DNA from 3 places in the Streptomyces sp. NPDC032745 genome. Region 2 is predicted to be linked to each of the others. Evidence: riboswitches for the same ligand, from Rfam matches in the RefSeq annotation. Region 2 holds a riboswitch; each other region holds the start of a gene.
What was found. A riboswitch is a leader RNA that binds a small molecule or an ion and turns the genes downstream of it on or off. The one in region 2 is predicted to bind cyclic di-AMP.
Positions count from the first base shown of each region.

Region 1 (6,951 bases), on a different contig from region 2:
GCGCGGCCCGGCCGGTGAGCCGGCTGCGGCGGACCTGGCGGCGCGTCTGCGAGCGGTAGACGTGGGCTGCGGTCCGCTCGCCGAGCTGCTTGAGCCTGGTCGCGGTGGAGAAGGTGGAGAACCGATCCCGGTTCCCGGCCATTGATCCCGCCTCCCCTTGTACCCGGTGCGCACTACGCAATACGTCCCCGCACACGGTACGGGACCGAGTGCGGGGACGTACGGAAGCAAGAGCGTGGTTAACCCTTAGCCCTTGAAGCGCGGGAAGGCGGAGCGGCCCGCGTACACCGCGGCGTCGTCGAGGATCTCCTCGATGCGCAGCAGCTGGTTGTACTTGGCGACGCGGTCCGAGCGGGCCGGGGCGCCGGTCTTGATCTGACCGCAGTTCACGGCGACGGCGAGGTCGGCGATGGTGACGTCCTCGGTCTCACCGGAGCGGTGGGACATCATGCACTTGAAGCCGTTGCGCTGGGCCATCTCGACGGCGTCGAGGGTCTCGGTCAGCGAACCGATCTGGTTCACCTTGACGAGCAGGGCGTTCGCGGAGCCCTCCTCGATACCGCGGGCCAGGCGCTCGGGGTTGGTGACGAAGAGGTCGTCGCCGACGATCTGGACCTTGGCGCCGAGGCGGTCGGTGATGACCTTCCAGCCGGCCCAGTCGTCCTCGTAGAGCGGGTCCTCGATGGAGACGAGCGGGTACGCGGAGACGAGCTCCTCGTAGTACTCGGTCATCTCGGCGGCCGAGCGGGACTGGCCCTCGAACTCGTACTTGCCGTCCTTGTAGAACTCGGACGCGGCGACGTCGAGCGCGAGCGCGATGTCCTTGCCCGGGGTGTAGCCGGCCTGCTTGATGGCCTCGACGATGAGGTCGAGCGCGGCGCGGTTGGACTCCAGGTTCGGGGCGAAGCCGCCCTCGTCGCCCAGGCCGGTGGAGAGGCCCTTGGTGTGCAGGACCTTCTTGAGGGTGTGGTAGACCTCGGCACCCCAGCGCAGGGCCTCGGAGAAGGACTCCGCGCCGATCGGGGCGATCATGAACTCCTGGATGTCCACGTTGGAGTCGGCGTGCGACCCACCGTTGAGGATGTTCATCATCGGAACGGGCAGCAGGTGCGCGTTCGGGCCGCCGAGGTAGCGGAAGAGCGGGAGGTCCGAGGCCTCGGACGCGGCGTGCGCGACGGCGAGGGACACGCCGAGGATGGCGTTGGCGCCGAGCGAGCCCTTGTTGTCGGTGGCGTCCAGGTCGAACATGGCCTGGTCGATCAGGCGCTGCTCGGTGGCGTCGTAGCCGACGAGCTCCGGGCCGATCTGCTCGATGACCGCGAGGACGGCCTTCTCGACACCCTTGCCCATGTAACGGTTGGGGTCACCGTCACGGAGCTCAATGGCCTCGAAGGCACCGGTGGAGGCGCCGGACGGAACTGCAGCACGGCCGGTGCTGCCATCGTCGAGGCCCACCTCGACCTCGACCGTGGGGTTGCCTCGGGAGTCCAGGATTTCCCGGGCTACGACGACGTCGATGGACGGCACGAGCATCTCCTTCTGGGATGTGACGCTGGGTGTGCGGTGGCATGTCAGGCCGTGGGACGGCCTCGCCGACTAGAGCCTAACCGGCTCCGGGCACTGGGCCGGCCGACCGCCCGCCTCCTGGGACGAAAAAGGGCCCGAATACCCGCCTTCCGGTACATAGGACTCCTGACCACCGGCGTCCCGGCCGGACAAAACGCCGCCGCCCGGCGCGTGGGGGGAAGACGCGCCGGGCGGTGGGGATGCTGCGTGTTGTGCTCGGTGCCGCAGTTGTTACGGCAGGGTTCAGCTGAGCTTCAGCTTCTGACCCGGGAAGATCAGGTCGGCGTCCGAGACGATGTCCTTGTTGAGCTCGAAGAGCTTCTCCCAGCCGCCCTTGACGCCGTTGGCCTCGGCGATGGTGCCCAGGGTGTCGCCGGGCTTGACCTCGTACGAGCCGTTGCCGGTCTTCGGGGCCGGGGCCTCGGAGCGCTCGGAGCGGGTCGTCGGAGCCTCGGAGCGCTTCGTCTCCTTCTTCGGCTCGGTCTTCTTCGGCTGGGTCTTCTTGGTCTCGGTCTTCTGCTCCGTCTTCTTCGGGGTGTCGGTCGTACCACCGCCGGTGTAAGAGGAGTTGGAGAGGCCGACGCCGCAGGACGGCCACGCGCCCTTGCCCTGGCCCTTGAGGACCTTCTCGGCGACGGCTATCTGCTGCGACTTGGAGGCCTGGTTGGCCTGCGCGGCGTACGCCTTGCCGCCGTACGCGGCCCAGGTGGAGGACGAGAACTGCAGGCCGCCGTAGTAGCCGTTGCCCGTGTTGATGGACCAGTTGCCGCCGGACTCGCACTGCGCGACGCGGTCCCACTCGGTGGCGGTGGCGGCGGAGGCCGAGCCGGCCGCCATCAGCGGGGCGGCGACGGCGACGCCGGTGACGCCGGCGAGCGTGACGATGCGGGCGGCCTTGGAGGCGCGGCGGTGCTTGCCCTTGCCGGAAAGCAGCATGGAGTTCTCCTCACCGACGCCTGCGAGGTGAGCTGTCGGGTTCGGGCGGATGAGTGCCCGGCCGTGCGACGTGGCGCACGACTTAACCCCTAGCCGTTTCCGTGACCGTCTCTCAACGGCCGGTCCCGGCGCCTACCTTGGTTCCCCCGCTCCTGCCTTCGGCGCTTGACGCGACGACTGTTCCCTCCGGCCGCCGGCAGGATTCGGCGATGCGGTCGAAGGAGCCCGCGGTGGCGGGCGACTCAGAAGGTAGGCAGGTCTCTCCCCGATGTTCAACGAGGAACACCGGGGAGAAACGGCCCCTACTTGCGCTCCCTTTACTGCCGTTTGCGCAGGTGAGGACGGGGTTTGCGGAAGGCTCCAGGCGGGACACGCCAGTTGACCGGAAGAGACACATGTCTCACTTGCAGATAACGGACATTCAGCTCTTTCCGGGTGTCCGAAGTGCCGCTATTCCTAGCTTAGATCCAGGTTCTGGCCGGGCTTGATCAGATCGGCGTCATTGCCGATGACCTGCTCGTTGGCCTGGTAGAGCGCGTTCCAGCCGCCCTTGACCTTCTTGGCAGACGCGATGGTGGCCAGGCTGTCGCCCGCCTGGACGGTGTACGAGGGCGCCGACGCCCCCTCAGATGCGGCGGTCAGCTCGAGGGCTGGCGTACCACGGTGCTTGCCGGTGCCGGAGGTGTCCGGGATGGCACTCGGGTCGGTGGAGGCGCCCGGGGTACCCGGGGCCGCGGGGGCGCCGGGGTCGGCCGGGGTGACCGGAGCAGTCGGGTCCGCCGGGTTCCCGGGCGTGGTCGGGCTCCCCGGGGTCGTCGGCGCGGTGGGCGTCGTCGGGGCCGTGGGGGTACCCGGGTTCGCGGTCGGGTCGCCCGGGAGCCCCGGGACGGTCGGCGACGTGGACGGCACGTCCGGGTCGGGCATGACGGGCAGTCCGCTGTTCGGTGCGAGCGGCGCCGGCGGGAGCGTGAAGACCGGCGTGGGGGCCTGGGTCGGGGCGCCGAAGTCCCTCGCCTTGGCGCCGGAACCGCCGGCCGGGACCGAGTCGTCGGGGCGCGAGGCGCTCGGGGCGACGGGGCCGAGCGTGCCGGGCAGGCCCGGGTCCACGGCCGCGGCGGGGGCCTGCTGGGTCAGCCCGGCCGACTCCGAGCACTGCCCCCACGCCCGGGGGCCCTGGGTGCCCAGGACCCGCTCGGCGACGGCGATCTGCTGCGAACGGCTGGCGAGGTCGGGGCGCTCGGCGAAGTCGAGGCCACCCGAGGAGTTCCACTGCTCCTGCGTGAACGAAAGTCCGCCGTACGACCCGCTGCCGGAGTTGGCGCTCCAGGAGCCGCCGCTCTCGCACTCGGCGACCTTGTCCCACGTGGAGGTGTCCGCCGCGCTCGCGCCGGTGGCGGCGAGGAGTGGCAGGGCCAAGGCGGAACCGGTGACTCCGGCGGTGACGACTATCGCGGGTACCTGGCGGGGGCGTCTGTGGCGGCCGTTCCCGGAACGCATGAGCTGCACCTTTCGCATAACGACTGGGTAACGGCAGAACCTAGCCGTCTTAGCACGTCAGTAACAACTCCTGGCGGGGGCTGACTTACGGTCAGGGACCCTTCAGATGTTTCGAGCTGTGAACCTGACGGGAAGAGTGCGCAGGCCACGCATGATCAGACCCCCGCGCCAGCGAAGCTCGTTGGGCGGAACAGCGAGTTCCAGATCTGGCAGACGCGTCAGCAAAGTCGCAAGCGCCGTCTGCCCTTCAAGTCGTGCGAGCGGAGCACCCAGGCAGTAGTGGATGCCGTGCCCGTATCCGAGGTGCTGGTTGTCACTGCGGGAGAGGTCGAGGGTGTCCGGATCGGCGAACCGCTCGGGGTCCCGGTCGGCCGCGGCGAGGACGACGAGCACCGGATCGCCGGCTGCGATCTCCTGGCCCCCGAGGGTCAGCGGCTCGGTGGCGAACCGCCAGGTGGCCAGCTCCACGGGACCGTCGTAGCGGAGCAGCTCCTCGATGCCGGTCTCCAGCAGGCCGCTCTCCCCGGCGGCGAGGGAGTCCTGGAGGCGGGTGCGCTGATCCGGGTTCATGAATAGGGCATGCACCCCGTTTCCGATCAGATTGACCGTGGTCTCGAAGCCCGCGAACAGGAGGATGAAGGCCATCGCCGTGGCCTCGGCCTCCGTCAGGTGGTCCCCGTGGTCACTCGCGCGGATCAGGTCGGAGATGAGGTCATTGCCCAGATCGTCCCTTTTACGGTGGATGAGTTCACCGAGATAGGTCCGCATCTGCTTCACGGAGCGGGCGACCCCGCCGCGCGGGCCGCCGCCGTGCCGGATCATCATCCCGGCCCAGTCACGGAAGTCGTCCTGGTCCTCGCGCGGTACGCCGAGCATCTCGCAGATGGCATAGATGGGGAGCGGGAAGGCGAACTCGTGGATGAGGTCCGCTTCCCCCTCGCCCGCGTCCCCCGCCTTTTCAACGATCTTGTCGATGAGGTGGTCGGTCAGCTCCTGCACCCGCGGGGTGAACTCGGCCACCCTGCGCGGGGTGAACGCCTTCGACACCAGCCGCCGCAACCGGGTGTGGTCCGGCGGGTCGATGTTGAGCAGATGCGTCATCAGCTCCGCCTTGCGCTCCCCCGGGATCCCGGTCTTGCCCTTGGCGTGCGCCGGCTCCGCGTGGTGCGCCGGGTTCTTGCTGAGCCGCTGGTCCGCGAGGGCCTGCCGGGCGTCGGCGTACCGGGTGACCAGCCAGGCCTCGACCCCGCTGGGGAGTTTGGTGCGGTGCACCGGGGAGTGCTCGCGCAGCCAGGCGTACGCCGGGTACGGATCGGTCGCGAACTCCCAGTCGAACAGGGTCGGGCCCTGGGGAGGAGTGCTGTCTGCGGGGGCTGCGGAGGTCGGCTCGTGCACCCGCTGACCGTATCCCGCGGGCCGGCCGGTATCCCATATGGGTCGTTCGCCGCGGCTGTCCGTAGATCTGCCATCGCTTGACCTCGCGTTCCCCGGCCCTCCTACTTTCGGTTCTGTGGATGCGAGGATCTTGAAGAGCAGTTTCGCGGTGGTGGAGAGAAGGGCCGAGCACGCGGTCAAGTACTTCTACTCCCACCTCTTCTGGCACAACCCCGGGATCCGAGAACTCTTCCCGGCCTCCGCCGAGGACATGGAACGCCAGCGCGACCGGCTCTTCGCCGCGCTGACCCACGTGGTCGCCCACCTCGACGACGAGGGCCTCCTCCCCTATCTCCACGACCTCGGCCGCGACCACCGCAAGTTCCTCGCCAGGCCCGAGCACTACGCGGCCGTCGGCTCCAGCCTGCTCGCCGCGCTCGCCCGGACCTCCGGCGAGGCGTGGACCCCGGGCGTGGAGAAGGCCTGGTCCGAGGCGTACCAGGTGATCGCCGACGCCATGATGGAAGGGGCCGCTTCGAGCGAGGACCCGCCGTGGTGGGACGCCGAGATCGTGCGCCACCTCCAGTACGGGGAGGACATAGGGGTGCTGACCCTGCTCCCGCACACCTCCTTCCCCTATCTCCCCGGCCAGTACGTGAGCGTGAGCAGCGAGCGGGTCCCGACGACCTGGCGCACGTACTCCATAGGCAACGCCCCGCGCCCGGACGGCACCCTCGACCTGCACGTCAGCCGCATCGAGCACGGCCGGCTCAGCACCGCCCTGGTCCGCGAGGCCCGGCCCGGCGAGATGCTGCGGCTCGGCGCGGCCGGCGGGCAGCTGACCTTCCGCCGCGCCGACCGGCCCGTCAGCCTCATCGCGGCGGGCACCGGCTGGGCACCGATCCGGGCCATGCTCGAGGAGCTCGCCGGGCGGCCGCCCGATCAGGACGTACGGCTCTTCGTCGTCGCCCGGGACGCCGCCCACCTCTACGACCGGCCGCTGATCGACGCGTACGCGGCCGCCTTCGGCTGGCTCGGCGTCACCTACATCACGCCCGCCCCCGGGCAGCACCGCAACCAGGCCACCGGGCGGCTCGCGACCGCGCTCGGCCACCGGGCGCTCTGGCCCGACCAGGACGTCTACCTCAGCGGCCCGCCGCCGTTCATCGAGGAGACCGCCTACCTGCTCCGGGAGCTCGGCGCCCTCCCCGGCCGGATCTTCCACGACTCCGTACCCGCCGCCGGCACCGGCCACGGCCCGAACGGCCGGCCCCTGGGCTTCGGGGAGTGGTTCCTGAGCCGCCCCGCCCCGCACTGGCACAACCCGTCGGGGCGCGCGCCCCGCTAGGTCGTGTCGTCGAAGCGTCGCCGGGCGCCGCGGGCTACTCGCCGACGCCCTCGGCGGCGCGGATCGCGTCCCGGTAGACGCGGGCCGCGGCGCGCAGCGCGCTCTCGGGGTCGACCCCCGCCGCCTCGGCGCGCGCCGCCAGCTCCAGCAGTTCGTACCCGATGCCCTCGCCGCGGGGCAGCTCCACGGCCACGCCGCCCGTGCGGACCCGGCCGGCGAGCTTGGCCGCG
Region 1 is NZ_JBVING010000006.1:404,000-410,950, reverse strand. Features, by position in the region: gene ACZ5WG_RS18910 (FtsB family cell division protein) at 1-142, opposite strand, end outside; gene eno (phosphopyruvate hydratase) at 247-1,533, opposite strand; gene ACZ5WG_RS18900 (transglycosylase family protein) at 1,810-2,502, opposite strand; cyclic di-AMP (ydaO/yuaA leader) riboswitch at 2,505-2,676, opposite strand; gene ACZ5WG_RS18895 (LysM peptidoglycan-binding domain-containing protein) at 2,959-3,999, opposite strand; gene ACZ5WG_RS18890 (cytochrome P450 family protein) at 4,102-5,394, opposite strand; gene ACZ5WG_RS18885 (globin domain-containing protein) at 5,525-6,721, shown strand; gene ACZ5WG_RS18880 (nucleoside triphosphate pyrophosphohydrolase) at 6,756-6,951, opposite strand, start outside.
Region 1: linked by a shared signal. The riboswitch ahead of ACZ5WG_RS18900 (transglycosylase family protein) and the one ahead of ACZ5WG_RS20200 (LysM peptidoglycan-binding domain-containing M23 family metallopeptidase) in region 2 are both predicted to bind cyclic di-AMP.

Region 2 (6,951 bases):
GCCGCCCGACCACCCGGCGCTGGTGAAGGCAGCCGACTGGATGCTCGGCGAGGAGATCGTCCGCACCGGCGACTGGGCGGTCCGCAGGCCCGGACTCGCCCCCGGCGGCTGGGCGTTCGAGTTCCACAACGACACCTACCCCGACATCGACGACACCGCCGAGGTGGTCCTCGCCCTGCGCCGGATCCGGCACCCGGACCCGGCCAGGATGGAGGCGGCCATCGCCCGCGGGGTCTCCTGGAACCTCGGCATGCAGTCGAGGAACGGCGCCTGGGGCGCCTTCGACGCCGACAACACCAGCCCCTTCCCGAACCGGCTGCCGTTCTGCGATTTCGGCGAGGTCATCGACCCGCCGTCGGCCGACGTCACCGCCCACGTGGTGGAGATGCTCGCCGTAGAGGGCAAGGCCGCCGACCCGCGGACCCGGCGCGGCATCGCCTGGCTGCTCGCCGAACAGGAGCCCACCGGGGCCTGGTTCGGCCGATGGGGCACCAACTACGTGTACGGGACCGGGTCGGTGGTCCCGGCCCTGACCGCCGCCGGCATCGCCCCGGCGCATCCCGCGATCCGGCGGGCCGTGCGCTGGCTGGAATCCGTACAGAACGAGGACGGCGGGTGGGGCGAGGACCAGCGCTCGTACAAGGACCCGGCATGGGCCGGGAAGGGGGCCTCGACCGCCTCGCAGACCGCCTGGGCGCTCATGGCGCTGCTCTCGGCGGGGGAGCGGGACGGCAAGGCCGTCGAGCGGGGCGTCGGGTACCTGGTGGATACCCAGCTGGAGGACGGCTCCTGGGACGAGCCGTACTTCACCGGCACCGGCTTCCCCTGGGACTTCTCCATCAACTACCACCTGTACCGGCAGGTGTTCCCGCTCACCGCGCTCGGCCGCTATCTGTACGGGGAACCCTTCGCGCCCGGGGAGGCATGATGGCCGCCGCCCGGGCCGGCGGGCCCGAGCCGCCCGCGCCGCCGCCCGCCGCGCCGCCGGCCCCGCTGCTGGTCGCCTGCGCCCTGCGCATCGAGCAGGCGGCCCTGCGCAGCGGCGGCAGCCGCGGCGGCGCCCGCACGGCACCCGGCTACTCCGTCCTGCGGACCGGCATGGGCCCGCGCGCCGCCGAGCGGGCCGTCGGCCGGGCGCTCGCCGAGCCGGGGCTGCACCTTGCCCCGGTCCTGGCCACCGGGTTCTGCGCCGGGCTGGTCCCCGGCATGAGCCCCGGCGACCTCGTCGTCGCCGAGGAGACCCGGGACCCGCGGGGCACCGTCACGTGCGCCGGCACCGCCCTGCTCGCCGAGGCACTGGCCCGGGCCGCTCCGGGCCGGACCGTGCACACCGGCGCACTGACCGGATCCGACCACGTCGTCCGCGGCCAGGAACGCGCCCAGCTGCGCGCCACCGGCGCCATCGCGGTCGACATGGAGTCCGCGGCCACCCTGTGGACGGCCACCCGGGCCGCCGAAGATGGCTGGAACCGTCCGGTTGCGGCCGTCCGGGTGATCGTGGACGCTCCGGAGCATGAGCTCGTCCGTATCGGCACGTTCCGCGGTGGAATATCGGCCTTCCGCGTACTGCGTGCCGTACTGCCCGCGTTTCATGACTGGCACCGTTCTTTGCTGCTCCCCAGGAGGTGAGCCAGATGGCCATGCCACTGCGACAGTCCATCAGGGTCGGGACGTATCTTCTCGAACAGAAGCTCCGCAAGCGTGAGAAGTTCCCGCTGATCGTCGAGCTGGAGCCGCTCTACGCCTGCAACCTGGCCTGCGAGGGGTGCGGGAAGATCCAGCACCCGGCCGGCGTGCTCAAGCAGCGCATGCCGGTCGCCCAGGCCGTCGGCGCCGTCCTGGAGTCCGGCGCACCCATGGTGTCCATCGCGGGCGGCGAGCCCCTGATGCACCCGCAGATCGACGAGATCGTGCGGCAGTTGGTGGCCAAGCGGAAGTACGTGTTCCTCTGCACCAACGCGATGCTGCTGCGCAAGAAGATCGAGAAGTTCACCCCGTCCCCGTACTTCGCCTTCGCCGTGCACATCGACGGGCTGCGCGAACGGCACGACGAGTCGGTCGCCAAGGAAGGCGTCTTCGACGAGGCGGTCGCCGCCATCAAGGAGGCGAAGCGGCGCGGGTTCCGGGTCACCACCAACTCCACCTTCTTCAACACCGACACCCCGCAGACGATCATCGAGGTGCTCAACTACCTCAATGACGACCTCAAGGTCGACGAAATGATGATCTCGCCCGCCTACGCCTACGAAAAGGCCCCTGACCAGGAACACTTCCTGGGCGTCGAACAGACCAGGGAACTCTTCAAGAAGGCCTTCGCGGGCGGAAACCGGAGGCGCTGGCGGCTCAACCACTCCCCGCTCTTCCTCGACTTCCTGGAAGGCAAGGTGGATTTCCCCTGCACCGCCTGGGCCATTCCCAATTACTCCCTCTTCGGCTGGCAGCGCCCCTGCTATCTGATGAGCGACGGCTACGTGCCGACGTACCGGGAACTGATCGAGGAGACCGACTGGAGCAAGTACGGCCGCGGAAAGGACCCGCGCTGCGCGAATTGCATGGCGCACTGCGGCTACGAGCCCACCGCCGTCCTCGCCACCATGGGCTCCCTCAAGGAGTCCCTGCGCGCGGCCCGGGAGACGGTCTCGGGGAACCGGGAGAAGCAGTGACCGGCTTCGACCTCCGCGCCCTGCTGGACGAGCGGGGCGGGGAACGGTACGAGCTGCACACCAAGCACCTCAACCACCAGCTGCCCCGGATGCTGCACACGATCGGCTTCGACAAGGTCTACGTACGGGCCGAGGGCGCGCACTTCTGGGACGCCGACGGCAACGACTACCTGGACATGCTGGCCGGGTTCGGAGTGATGGGCCTGGGCCGCCACCACCCGGTGGTCCGCCAGGCCCTGCACGACGTCCTGGACGCACAGCTCGCCGATCTGACCCGCTTCGACTGCCAGCCGCTGCCCGGGCTGCTGGCGGAGAAGCTGCTCTCCCACAGCCCGCACCTGGACCGGGTCTTCTTCGGCAACAGCGGCACCGAGGCCGTGGAGACCGCCCTGAAGTTCGCCCGGTACGCCACCGGGCGGACGAGGGTTCTCTACTGCGACCACGCCTTCCACGGCCTGACCGCGGGTTCGCTCTCGGTCAACGGGGAGGGCGGGTTCCGGGACGGCTTCGCGCCGCTGCTGCCCGATACGAAGATCGCCCTCGGGGACCTGGCAGCCCTGGAGCGGGAGCTGAAGCGGGGCGACGTCGCCGCCTTCGTCGTCGAGCCGGTCCAGGGCAAGGGCGTGCTCGCGGCCCCGCCCGGGTTCCTGCTCGCAGCGCAGGAGCTGCTGCACCGGCACAAGGCGTTGCTGATCGCCGACGAGGTGCAGACGGGCCTCGGCCGGACCGGCGATTTCTACGCGTACCAGCACGAGCCGGGCGTGGAGCCGGACCTGGTGTGCGTGGCCAAGGCACTGTCGGGCGGCTACGTGCCGGTCGGCGCGACCCTGGGCAAGGACTGGATCTTCAAAAAGGTCTATTCGTCCATGGACCGGGTGCTGGTGCACTCCGCCAGCTTCGGATCCAACGCGCAGGCGATGGCGGCCGGGCTGGCCGTGCTCTGCGTCATGGAGGACGAGTCGGTGGTCGCGAACGCCCGCGCGATGGGCGACCTGCTGCGCGGGCGGCTCGCGGCGCTCGTGGACGAGTACGAGCTGCTCCACGAGGTGCGGGGGCGCGGCCTCATGATCGGGATCGAGTTCGGGCGGCCGTCCTCGCTGGGGCTGCGCAGCCGGTGGACCATGCTCCAGGCGGCCCGCAAGGGGCTCTTCGCCCAGATGGTCGTGGTGCCGCTGCTGCAGAAGCACCGGATCCTGACGCAGGTCTCCGGCGACCATCTGGAGGTCATCAAGCTCATCCCGCCGCTGATCGTGGACGAGCGGGACGTCGACCGGTTCGTCGGCGCCTTCCGCGCGGTCATGGACGAGGCGCACGGCGGAGGCGCTCTGATGTGGGACTTCGGCAGGACGCTGGTGAAGCAGGCCGTCGGCGGCGGCTGACGGCCTGCTCCGCTGCCCGGTTTCCCGGCCGGGCCGTCGGTCGGGTCATCGCCGGGTCATCGGTCGAGCAGCTGCTCCCGCAGCCGGTCGAGGGTCTCGGGCGTGAGTCCGAGGCCCTCGGCGAGGTACCGGTCGACCCCGCCCCAGTGCTCGTCGATGGTGTCGAAGGCGGCCGTCAGGTACTCGGCGCGGGCGTCGAAGAGCGGGGAGAGCAGCTCCATCACCTCGGGGGAGCGGGCCTCGGGGGCGTCACTGGTACGGCGCACCCGGTAGCGGCGGTGCGGGGCGTTGGACTCCAGGTAGTCCGCCACGATCGCCTCGCGCTCGACGCCGAGCGCGAGCAGGGTGACGGCGATCGACAGGCCGGCCCGGTCCTTGCCGGCCGCGCAGTGCATGAGCGCCGGAACGCTGTCCTCGGCGAGGGCGCGCACGACCCGGCCGTGCTCGGCGGTGCGGTGCTTGACCATCGAACGGTACGAGTTGGCCATCCGGGCGGCTCCCTTCCCCTCGCCCAGGATTCCGCGGAGCTGCTCGAGATCGCCCCCGCGGACCATCTTCCAGAATTCCTTGCCGTCGGCCGGATCCGAAAGCGGGATGTTGACGTTCCGCACGCCGGGAAGCTCGACGTCGGGTCCCTCGAGGGCGTGGTCGGCGCCGTTGCGGAAGTCGAAAATCGTGTGGAGGCCGAGCGACGCGAGGAATTCTGCGTCGGTTTCGGTGGCATGTGCCAGATGTCCGCTACGGAACAGTTTTCCTGGCTTGACCCTCAGTCCGTCGGTGGTCGGAAGGCCGCCCACATCGCGGAAGTTGCGCACTCCGGCCAGCTCCGGCTCCGGTACGGGCTCCGTCCGCGGGGGCTGGGGTATCTGCTGGGTCACGGGAACTCCTCCGCGTCGTCGTGGGATGTCCGAATTACGCTACTTGGGGCCAACTTGCCATAACCGGAGGCGAGATCGGGTGCAGCCCCGTGAGCCAGATCATACGGTGACCGTGAGTGCCTGATCGTCGAAGTCGAAAGGCCCGGCCGGGGCGGTTGTTGGCGGCGGGGAATGGACGGAGGGTGACCGGAATTCCGCCGAACTCCCCGGCCTGTGAATCCGTCAGGAAATTCGTGGCTTGTTCCGTGCGGCTGAACTCGATTACCTTCGCGATCGATCCGGATGGACCGCCGAATCCTGCCGCCGTCCGGAAACCGCACCCGACTATTCACGCGCGCGGCAGGAGCGGGGGAACCAGGTAAGCCGCTGTTCCCGATCTTTGTATCGGCGCAGCTCGGGGTGAAGCCGTACATGCTCCGTTCATGTACGGCCGGACATCTCCAGTCCGAACCCGACAGCTCACCTCGCAGGCGACGGAGAGGAATTCGCCATGCCTGCAAAGGGTAAGCACCGCCGTCCCAAGTCCCGTTCCGTGGCGCGCGGCTTCGCCGTGGCAGGCACCGGTGGTGCGGCCCTCGCGCTGCCGCTGCTGGGTGCCGCCGGCGCCCACGCGGTCGCCGCCCCCGCCACGGCTCCCGTGCAGGCCCCGCAGGTTCCGGTGGCGCTGCAGGCCGCGCCCGCCGCTGCCGCGCAGTCCGCGCCGGCCGTCTACACGGTCGTGCCGGGCGACTACCTCTCCAAGATCGCCCAGGACCGCCACCTCTCGGGCGGCTGGCAGCAGCTGTACGCCGACAACCGCGAGGCCGTCGGCACCGACCCGTCGCTGATCCACCCCGGGCTGAAGCTGACCCTCGGTGCGCGGGGCGGGGCGGCTCCGGCTGCGCAGGCTCCGGCCGAGGAGTCCGCTCCGGCCCCGGCGAAGAAGTCCTCGGCCTCGGACGGCAAGGGCTCCTCGGACGCCGCGCCGGCCCCCGCCGCCCCCGCGGCCGCAGCCGCCGCCGCGCCCGCCAAGAAGAGCACCGCCGCCAAGTCCTCCGCCGGTACGGTCACCGCCGCCGGCTTCGTCGCCCCCGTCGGCGGCGGGATCTCGACCCAGTACAAGACCCCCGGAGCCATGTGGTCCAGCGGCTACCACACCGGTGTCGACTTCATCGCGAGCTCCGGCACCACCGTCCGGGCCGTGGGCGCGGGCACCGTGGTCTCCGCCGGCTGGGCCGGCGCGTACGGCAACGAGGTCGTCATCCGGCACGCGGACGGCAAGTACTCCCAGTACGGCCACCTGTCCCAGCTCTCCGTCTCGGCCGGCCAGAGCGTCACCGGCGGCCAGACCATCGGCCTCTCCGGCTCCACCGGCAACTCGACCGGCCCGCACCTGCACTTCGAGATCCGCACCGGACCGTCCTACGGCTCGGACATCGACCCGCTGGCCTACCTCCGCACCAAGGGCGTGAGCATCTGACGGCTCCCGCCGTCGGAGCGAGGCAACCGGACTCGTGGGGCCGGGACCCGAGGGGGGTCCCGGCCCCACGCCTTGTTATTCCGTACCGACCAGGTGGTATAGATCACGGTCCGTCAACCCCTTCCTACGGTGGCGTAGGTCACGTGCCGGGGTGAAGGATGTGTTCTCGTGGCAGCGACGAAGACGACACTCAAGACCATCGGCTCGTACGCGGCGATCGGGGACAGCTTCACCGAGGGTGTGGGGGACCCGGGGCCCGGGGAGACCTTTCTCGGCTGGGCGGACCGGCTGGCCGTACTCCTGGCCGATCAGCGCGAGGAACATGAATTCCGGTACGCGAACCTGGCCGTGCGGGGGCGCCTCCTCGACCAGATCGTGGCCGAACAGGTCCCCCGGGCCAAGGAGCTCGCACCGGACCTGGTGAGCTTCTGCGCCGGCGGCAACGACATCATCCGGCCCGGCAGCGACCCCGACGACGTGGCGGAGCGGTTCGAGGCGGCCGTGGCCGACCTCACCGGAGCCGTCGGCCACGTCATGATCACCACCGGCTTCGACACCCGCGGCGTGCCGGT
Region 2 is NZ_JBVING010000007.1:233,680-240,630, reverse strand. Features, by position in the region: gene shc (squalene--hopene cyclase) at 1-928, shown strand, start outside; gene ACZ5WG_RS20220 (phosphorylase family protein) at 928-1,629, shown strand; gene hpnH (adenosyl-hopene transferase HpnH) at 1,635-2,663, shown strand; gene ACZ5WG_RS20210 (aspartate aminotransferase family protein) at 2,660-4,042, shown strand; gene ACZ5WG_RS20205 (tyrosine-protein phosphatase) at 4,099-4,920, opposite strand; cyclic di-AMP (ydaO/yuaA leader) riboswitch at 5,232-5,408, shown strand; gene ACZ5WG_RS20200 (LysM peptidoglycan-binding domain-containing M23 family metallopeptidase) at 5,411-6,379, shown strand; gene ACZ5WG_RS20195 (SGNH/GDSL hydrolase family protein) at 6,548-6,951, shown strand, end outside.

Region 3 (6,951 bases), on a different contig from region 2:
GCCGCGACCGTTCTCGTAGGCGTCCTTGATCCCCGAGAGGCCCACGATCCGGCCGCCCGTGGGCAGGTCCGGACCCGGCACGAAGCGCATCAGCGCCTCCAGGTCCGCCTGCGGGTAGCGGATCAGGTGGCGGGCGGCCGCGATGACCTCGCCCAGGTTGTGCGGGGGCATGTTGGTGGCCATGCCGACCGCGATCCCGGAGGCACCGTTGACCAGCAGGTTCGGGTACGCCGCGGGCAGCGCGACCGGCTCCTGCTCCTGGCCGTCGTAATTGGCGGTGAAGTCGACGGTGTCCTCGTCGATCGACTCCGTCATCAGCGACGTGGCGTCCGCCATCTTGCACTCGGTGTAACGCATCGCGGCCGGCGGGTCGTCGTTGCCGAGCGAACCGAAGTTGCCGTGGCCGTCGACGAGCGGCAGCCGCATCGAGAAGGGCTGGGCCATGCGCACGAGGGCGTCGTAGATCGACGCGTCACCGTGCGGGTGCAGCTTGCCCATGACCTCGCCGACGACGCGGGCGCACTTCACGTAGCCGCGGTCGGGGCGCAGGCCCATCTCGTTCATCTGGTAGACGATGCGCCGGTGCACCGGCTTCATGCCGTCGCGGGCGTCGGGCAGGGCGCGGGAGTAGATCACCGAGTACGCGTACTCGAGGAAGGAGCCCTGCATTTCGTCGACGACGTCGATGTCGAGGATCTTCTCCTCGAAATCCTCCGGCGGCGGGGTCTTCGTGCTGCGGCGGGCCATCGCTGCGCGGCTCCTTAACCAAGAAAGAAAGTGTGCTGGGGGTCTTGCGGGTTGTCTGGCGGGTGGTGTGACAGGTGCTGACGGGGGTTGTCGCGGACCATTGTGGCCCGAGGCACCGACAACGCCGACTCCGACCCTGGGGGAACCCCCTGGACGGAGTCCTCGGGGGAGTCTGAGCCGGGAACTTCTCCGGTCCCCGACGCGCTTGCATACAGTGGCAGGTCTGACGGAAATCTCTGCATCGCGATCGAAGGGACCACATGCCCATGGGTCACACGGCCACAGCCCAGGCCGGCTCCGGCGGCCTCACAGCGACCGAGCACAGGCTGGCCAACGGCCTGCGCGTGGTGCTCTCCGAGGATCACCTGACCCCGGTCGCCGCGGTCTGCCTCTGGTACGACGTCGGATCGCGCCATGAAGTCAAGGGGCGAACCGGTCTGGCTCACCTCTTCGAGCACCTGATGTTCCAGGGCTCGGCGAGCGTACCCGGCAACGGCCACTTCGAGCTCGTCCAGGGTGCCGGGGGTTCGCTCAACGGCACGACCAGCTTCGAGCGGACCAACTATTTCGAGACCATGCCGGCCCACCAGCTGGAGCTCGCGCTCTGGCTCGAGGCGGACCGGATGGGCTCGCTGCTGGCGGCCCTGGACGACGAGTCCATGGAGAACCAGCGCGACGTCGTCAAGAACGAGCGCCGCCAGCGGTACGACAACGTCCCGTACGGCACGGCCTTCGAGAAGCTGACCGCCCTGGCGTACCCCGAGGGCCACCCGTACCACCACACCCCGATCGGCTCCATGGCCGACCTGGACGCGGCCTCCCTGGAGGACGCCCGCTCCTTCTTCCGTACGTACTACGCGCCCAACAACGCGGTGCTGTCGGTCGTCGGCGACATCGACCCCGAGCAGACGCTCGCCTGGATCGAGAAGTACTTCGGGACCATCCCCGGGCACGACGGCAAGCAGCCGCCGCGCGACGGCACGCTGCCCGAGATCATGGGCCGGGAGCTGCGCGAGGAGATCGTCGAGGAGGTCCCGGCCCGCGCGCTGATGGCCGCCTACCGGCTCCCGCACGACGGCACCCGCGAATGCGACGCCGCCGACGTGGCGCTGACCGTCCTGGGCGGCGGCGAGTCCTCCCGGCTGCACAACCGCCTGGTCCGCCGCGACCAGACGGCCGTGGCGGCCGGCTTCGGCATGCTGCGGCTGGCCGGCGCGCCCTCGCTGGGCTGGCTGGACGTGAAGACGTCCAGCGGGGTCGAGGTGCCCGACATCGAGGCGGCCGTCGACGAGGAGCTCGCGCGGTTCGCCGCCGAGGGCCCGACGGCCGAGGAGATGGAGCGCGCCCAGGCGCAGCTGGAGCGCGAGTGGCTGGACCGGCTGAGCACGGTGGCCGGCCGCGCCGACGAACTCTGCCGCTTCGCCGTACTGTTCGGCGACCCGCAGCTGGCGCTCAGCGCCGTCCAGCGGGTCCTCGACATCACCGCCGAGGAGGTGCAGGCCGTGGCCGCGGCCCGACTGCGCCCCGACAACCGCGCGGTGCTGGTGTACGAGCCGCTCCCGGCAGAGGCCGACGGGGCCGACGAGAACGACGAGAACGAGGGGGCGGAGCAGTGAGCGACACCGCAGCCGTCACGATGACCTTCCACCCGCAGCCGCAGGCCGGCCAGGCCCGCCCCTGGGCCTTCCCGGCGCCCGAGCGGGGCTCGCTGCCCAACGGGCTGACCCTGCTGCGCTGCCACCGCCCCGGCCAGCAGGTCGTCGCCGTCGAGGTCAACCTCGCCGCCCCGCTGGACGCCGAGCCCCAGGGCCTGGACGGCGTCGCGACCATCATGGCCCGCGCGCTCTCCGAGGGCACCGACAAGCACTCCGCCGAGGAGTTCGCGGCCGAGCTGGAGCGCTGCGGCGCCACGCTCGACGCGCACGCCGACCACCCGGGCGTGCGGGTCTCCCTGGAGGTGCCGGCCTCCCGGCTGGCCAAGGCGCTGGGCCTCCTCGCCGAGGCGCTGCGCGCGCCCGCCTTCGCCGACGCCGAGGTGGACCGCCTGGTGCGCAACCGCCTCGACGAGATCCCGCACGAGCTGGCCAACCCGCAGCGCCGCGCCGCCAAGGAACTCTCGAAGCAGCTCTTCCCGGCCACGCTGCGGATGTCCCGCCCGCGCCAGGGCACCGAGGAGACGGTCGCCCGGATCGACTCCGCGGCCGTGCGTGCCTTCTTCGAGACCCACGTACGCCCCGCCACCGCCACCGCGGTGGTCGTCGGCGACCTGACCGGCATCGACCTGGACGCCGTACTGGCGGACACCCTGGGCACCTGGACGGGCAACACCGCCGCTGCCCTCCCGGTGCCGCCGGTGACCGCCGACGACACCGGCCGCGTGGTCATCGTGGACCGGCCCGGCGCGGTCCAGACCCAGCTGCTGATCGGCCGGATCGGGGCGGACCGCCACGACCGGGTGTGGGCGGCCCAGGTGCTCGGCACGTACTGCCTGGGCGGCACCCTCACCTCGCGCCTGGACAAGGTGCTGCGCGAGGAGAAGGGCTACACGTACGGTGTGCGCGCCTTCGGCCAGGTGCTGCGCTCCACCGCCGACGGCAAGGGCGCCTCGATGCTCGCCATCAGCGGCTCCGTGGACACCCCCAACACGGGCCCGGCGCTCGACGACCTCTGGAAGGTGCTCCGCACCCTCGCGGAGGGCGGCCTGACCGATGCCGAACGGGACGTGGCGGTGCAGAACTTGGTGGGCGTGGCCCCGCTCAAGTTCGAGACGGCCGCAGCCGTCGCAGGCACGCTCGCCGACCAGGTCGAGCAGGAGCTCCCGGACGACTACCAGGCCCGGTTGTACGCGCAGCTGGCCCAAACGGGCACGGTGGAGGCGACTTCGGCCGTCCTGGCCGCCTTCCCGGTGGACCGCCTGGTCACCGTCCTGGTGGGCGACGCCTCGCAGATCGAGGCGCCGGTGCGGGCGCTCGGGATCGGCGAGGTCACCGTCGTCACCAACTGACGGACATCCCAAGGGCTCCGGTGGCTTGTCCACCGGGGCCCTTTTTGTCTGTTTAGCGGAGAGGTTGCTTGTATGTGGTGTGGCGTACGCAACAAAAAGGCGTGTCTGTTTGGCGATTGACTGATGATCCGCCTAGCGTCGGGCGTGCTGTCCGTCAGTTGTACGCGCCGCATCCGCGGCACCGGGCAGCGATCGCCGAGTCCCCGTCAGGCGCGAGCCTGGGGAGCCGGGGACCCACATGTGTCCCTGGGGTGAATCGGACCGCCTCGTCAGAGGGGGCCCGTAGGAGACCTTCCTGCTCCGAACCCGTCAGCTAACCCGGTAGGCGAGAAGGAAGGAAAGGATCAGCCCCTTCATGGCGTTTGGCAGTCGTGCCGCCGGTAAGCACCGTGGTTCCAGTCGTCTGAGCCGCAAGACCGCCGGCTACGCCGGCATAGCCGCCCTCGCCACCACCGGTGTCGTCGGCTCCCTCGCAGGCCCGGCGTTCGCCGCGTCGGACAAGGCCCCCTCCATGGAGGACACCGGCCTGAACGCCGTCGTGACGGCCGAGGACCTCCCGGTCCAGATCGAGGCCCAGGCCGAGGCCCAGGAGCACGCGGCAGAGGCCGCGGCCGCCAAGGCGAAGGCGGAGGCCGACGCGAAGGCGCGCGCCGCCGAGGCCAAGCAGAAGGCCGAGGAGAAGGCGAAGGCCGAGCGCGAGGCCGCCGAGCGCGCCGCCCGCGAGGAGGAGCGCAAGCGCCTCAACACCTTCGTCGCCCCCGTCGACGGCTCCTACATCAGCACCCAGTGGCACGCGGGCGGCGGCATGTGGTCCTCCGGCAGCCACACCGGCATCGACTTCCACGCGGCCTCCGGCACCTCGGTGCACGCGGTGGGCGCCGGAACCGTGGTCGAGGCCGGCTGGGGCGGCGCGTACGGCAACAACGTCGTCATCAAGCACAACGACGGCACCTACACCCAGTACGGCCACATGACCTCGCTGAGCGTCTCGGTGGGCGAGCAGGTCACCCCGGGCCAGCAGATCGGCCTGTCGGGCTCCACCGGCAACTCCAGCGGCCCGCACCTGCACTTCGAGGCCCGCACCGGCGCCCAGTACGGCTCGGACATCGACCCGGTCGCGTACCTGCGCAACCACGGCGTCGACGTCTGACCCGAAGCACTTCACCGAAGGCCCCGGCTCCCCGAGCCGGGGCCTTCGCGTTGTGGCCGCACGTGGCCGCATTGTGGCTGTAAATATTCGCGATTTCCGTCCGCGCTCGGAAAACATCGCGTGTTGCAATAGAGTCCCAGTACGATCCCAGCACGGTCGCGGCAATGACGTCGGCAGTCGGAAATAGGCGGAGGTCCGGACTTGCGTATTCCTGCGCACGCGGTATGCACGGCAATCCGCGACGACATCGTCTCCGGAGTCTTCGAGCCGGGCGGCCGGCTGACCGAGGAGCTGCTGGCCCGCCGGTACGGGGTCTCCCGCGTGCCGGTCCGCGAGGCACTGCGGACCCTGGAGTCCGAGGGCTTCGTCACCACCCGGCGGCATGCGGGAGCCTGCGTCGCCGAGCCCACCGAGCAGGAGGCGGCCGACCTCCTGGAACTGCGGATGCTGATCGAGCCGCTGGCCGCGGCCCGGGCCGCCCGCCGGCGCACCGAGGCCCACCTCAAGGTGCTGCGCGGGCTGGTCAGACTGGGCCAGGAGCGGGCCAGGCGGGGGCAGGGGGAGGACCTGCGGTCCCTGGGCGGCTGGTTCCACGAGACCCTCGCCCAGGCCTCCGGCAGCCCCGGGCTGATCGCGCTGCTCACGCAAATGCGGCACAAGGTCGCGTGGATGTACGCCGTGGAGGCGCCGGCCCGGCCCGTGGAGTCCTGGGCGGAGCACGGGGCGATCGTGGACGCGGTGGCGCGCGGGGACGCCGAGCGGGCGCGGGCGCTGACGGCGATCCACGCGGACCGGGCGGCCGGGGCGCACCGGCTGCGCGTGAGGACTTCGCAACATGCCGTAAACATGGCGGGCGGTCCGCATTAACAAATAGCGCGTATTAATGTGGGGGCGGCGTCCGAATTCGCGGCGCATTGGCGGCGCATTCGCGGTCACCCGGTGCGGGCGATGGAATTCCTGAAAACGACGAAGCCGCGGCCGCCGGAATTCCGGCGGCCGCGGCTTCGTCGCACGCCCGGGGGCGAACCCGAAGGGTCAGACGGTCTCGGGGAGCTCCTCGAGGCCCTCGGCGACCAGCTTCGCGAGGCGGTCCAGCGCCGCCTCGGCACCCTCGGCGTCGGACGCGAGGATGATCTCCTCGCCGCCCTGGGCGCCCAGGCCGAGCACCGCGAGCATGGACGCGGCGTTGACGGGGTTCCCGTCGGCCTTCGAGATGGTCACCGGGACGCCGGAAGCGGTCGTCGCGCGGACGAAGATCGAGGCGGGACGAGCGTGCAGGCCCTCGGCCCAGCCGACGTTGACGCGGCGCTCTGCCATGGTGATGCCCTTCAGGTTCTTACGGTTGTCTAGACCAGTCTCTCACGGCGCCTCGAATGCTCCGACCGACCTTCGGCTCGAATCCTCCGCGGTTCGACCTACCCCAGCTTGCACTCATTTGCCCCTGCTTGCCTCGCGCGCCGCGCAGGAGCTGTCCGGCCGGTCCTGGCCTTAAGATCGCCGCATGACCACCGCGTCGGACCCCTCGTACCCGGCCCACTGGGAAGCGGACGTCGTCCTGCGCGACGGCGGCACCGCCCGGATCAGGCCCATCACCACGGAGGACGCGGGCCGGCTGGTCAGCTTCTACGAGCAGGTCTCCGACGAGTCGAAGTACTACCGCTTCTTCGCGCCCTACCCCCGGCTGTCCGACCGCGACGTGCACCGCTTCACGCACCACGACTACGTGGACCGGGTCGGCCTCGCGGCGACCATCGGCGAGGAGTTCATCGGCACCGTCCGCTACGACCGGATCGGCCCCGACGGCCGGCCCGCCTCCGCCCCCGCCGACGAGGCCGAGGTGGCCTTCCTCGTCCAGGACGCCCACCAGGGCCGCGGGGTCGCCTCCGCGCTCCTCGAACACATCGGCGCGGTCGCCCGCGAGCGGGGCATCCGCCGGTTCGCGGCCGAGGTACTGCCCGCCAACGGCAAGATGATCAAGGTCTTCACCGACGCCGGCTACCAGCAGAAGCGCAGCTTCGAGGACGGCTCCGTCCACCTCACCCTCGACCTC
Region 3 is NZ_JBVING010000012.1:153,439-160,389, forward strand. Features, by position in the region: gene ACZ5WG_RS28350 (DNA gyrase/topoisomerase IV subunit A) at 1-747, opposite strand, end outside; gene ACZ5WG_RS28355 (M16 family metallopeptidase) at 1,014-2,363, shown strand; gene ACZ5WG_RS28360 (M16 family metallopeptidase) at 2,384-3,751, shown strand; cyclic di-AMP (ydaO/yuaA leader) riboswitch at 3,935-4,093, shown strand; gene ACZ5WG_RS28365 (M23 family metallopeptidase) at 4,107-4,901, shown strand; gene ACZ5WG_RS28370 (GntR family transcriptional regulator) at 5,103-5,768, shown strand; gene ACZ5WG_RS28375 (HPr family phosphocarrier protein) at 5,937-6,218, opposite strand; gene ACZ5WG_RS28380 (bifunctional acetate--CoA ligase family protein/GNAT family N-acetyltransferase) at 6,403-6,951, shown strand, end outside.
Region 3: linked by a shared signal. The riboswitch ahead of ACZ5WG_RS28365 (M23 family metallopeptidase) and the one ahead of ACZ5WG_RS20200 (LysM peptidoglycan-binding domain-containing M23 family metallopeptidase) in region 2 are both predicted to bind cyclic di-AMP.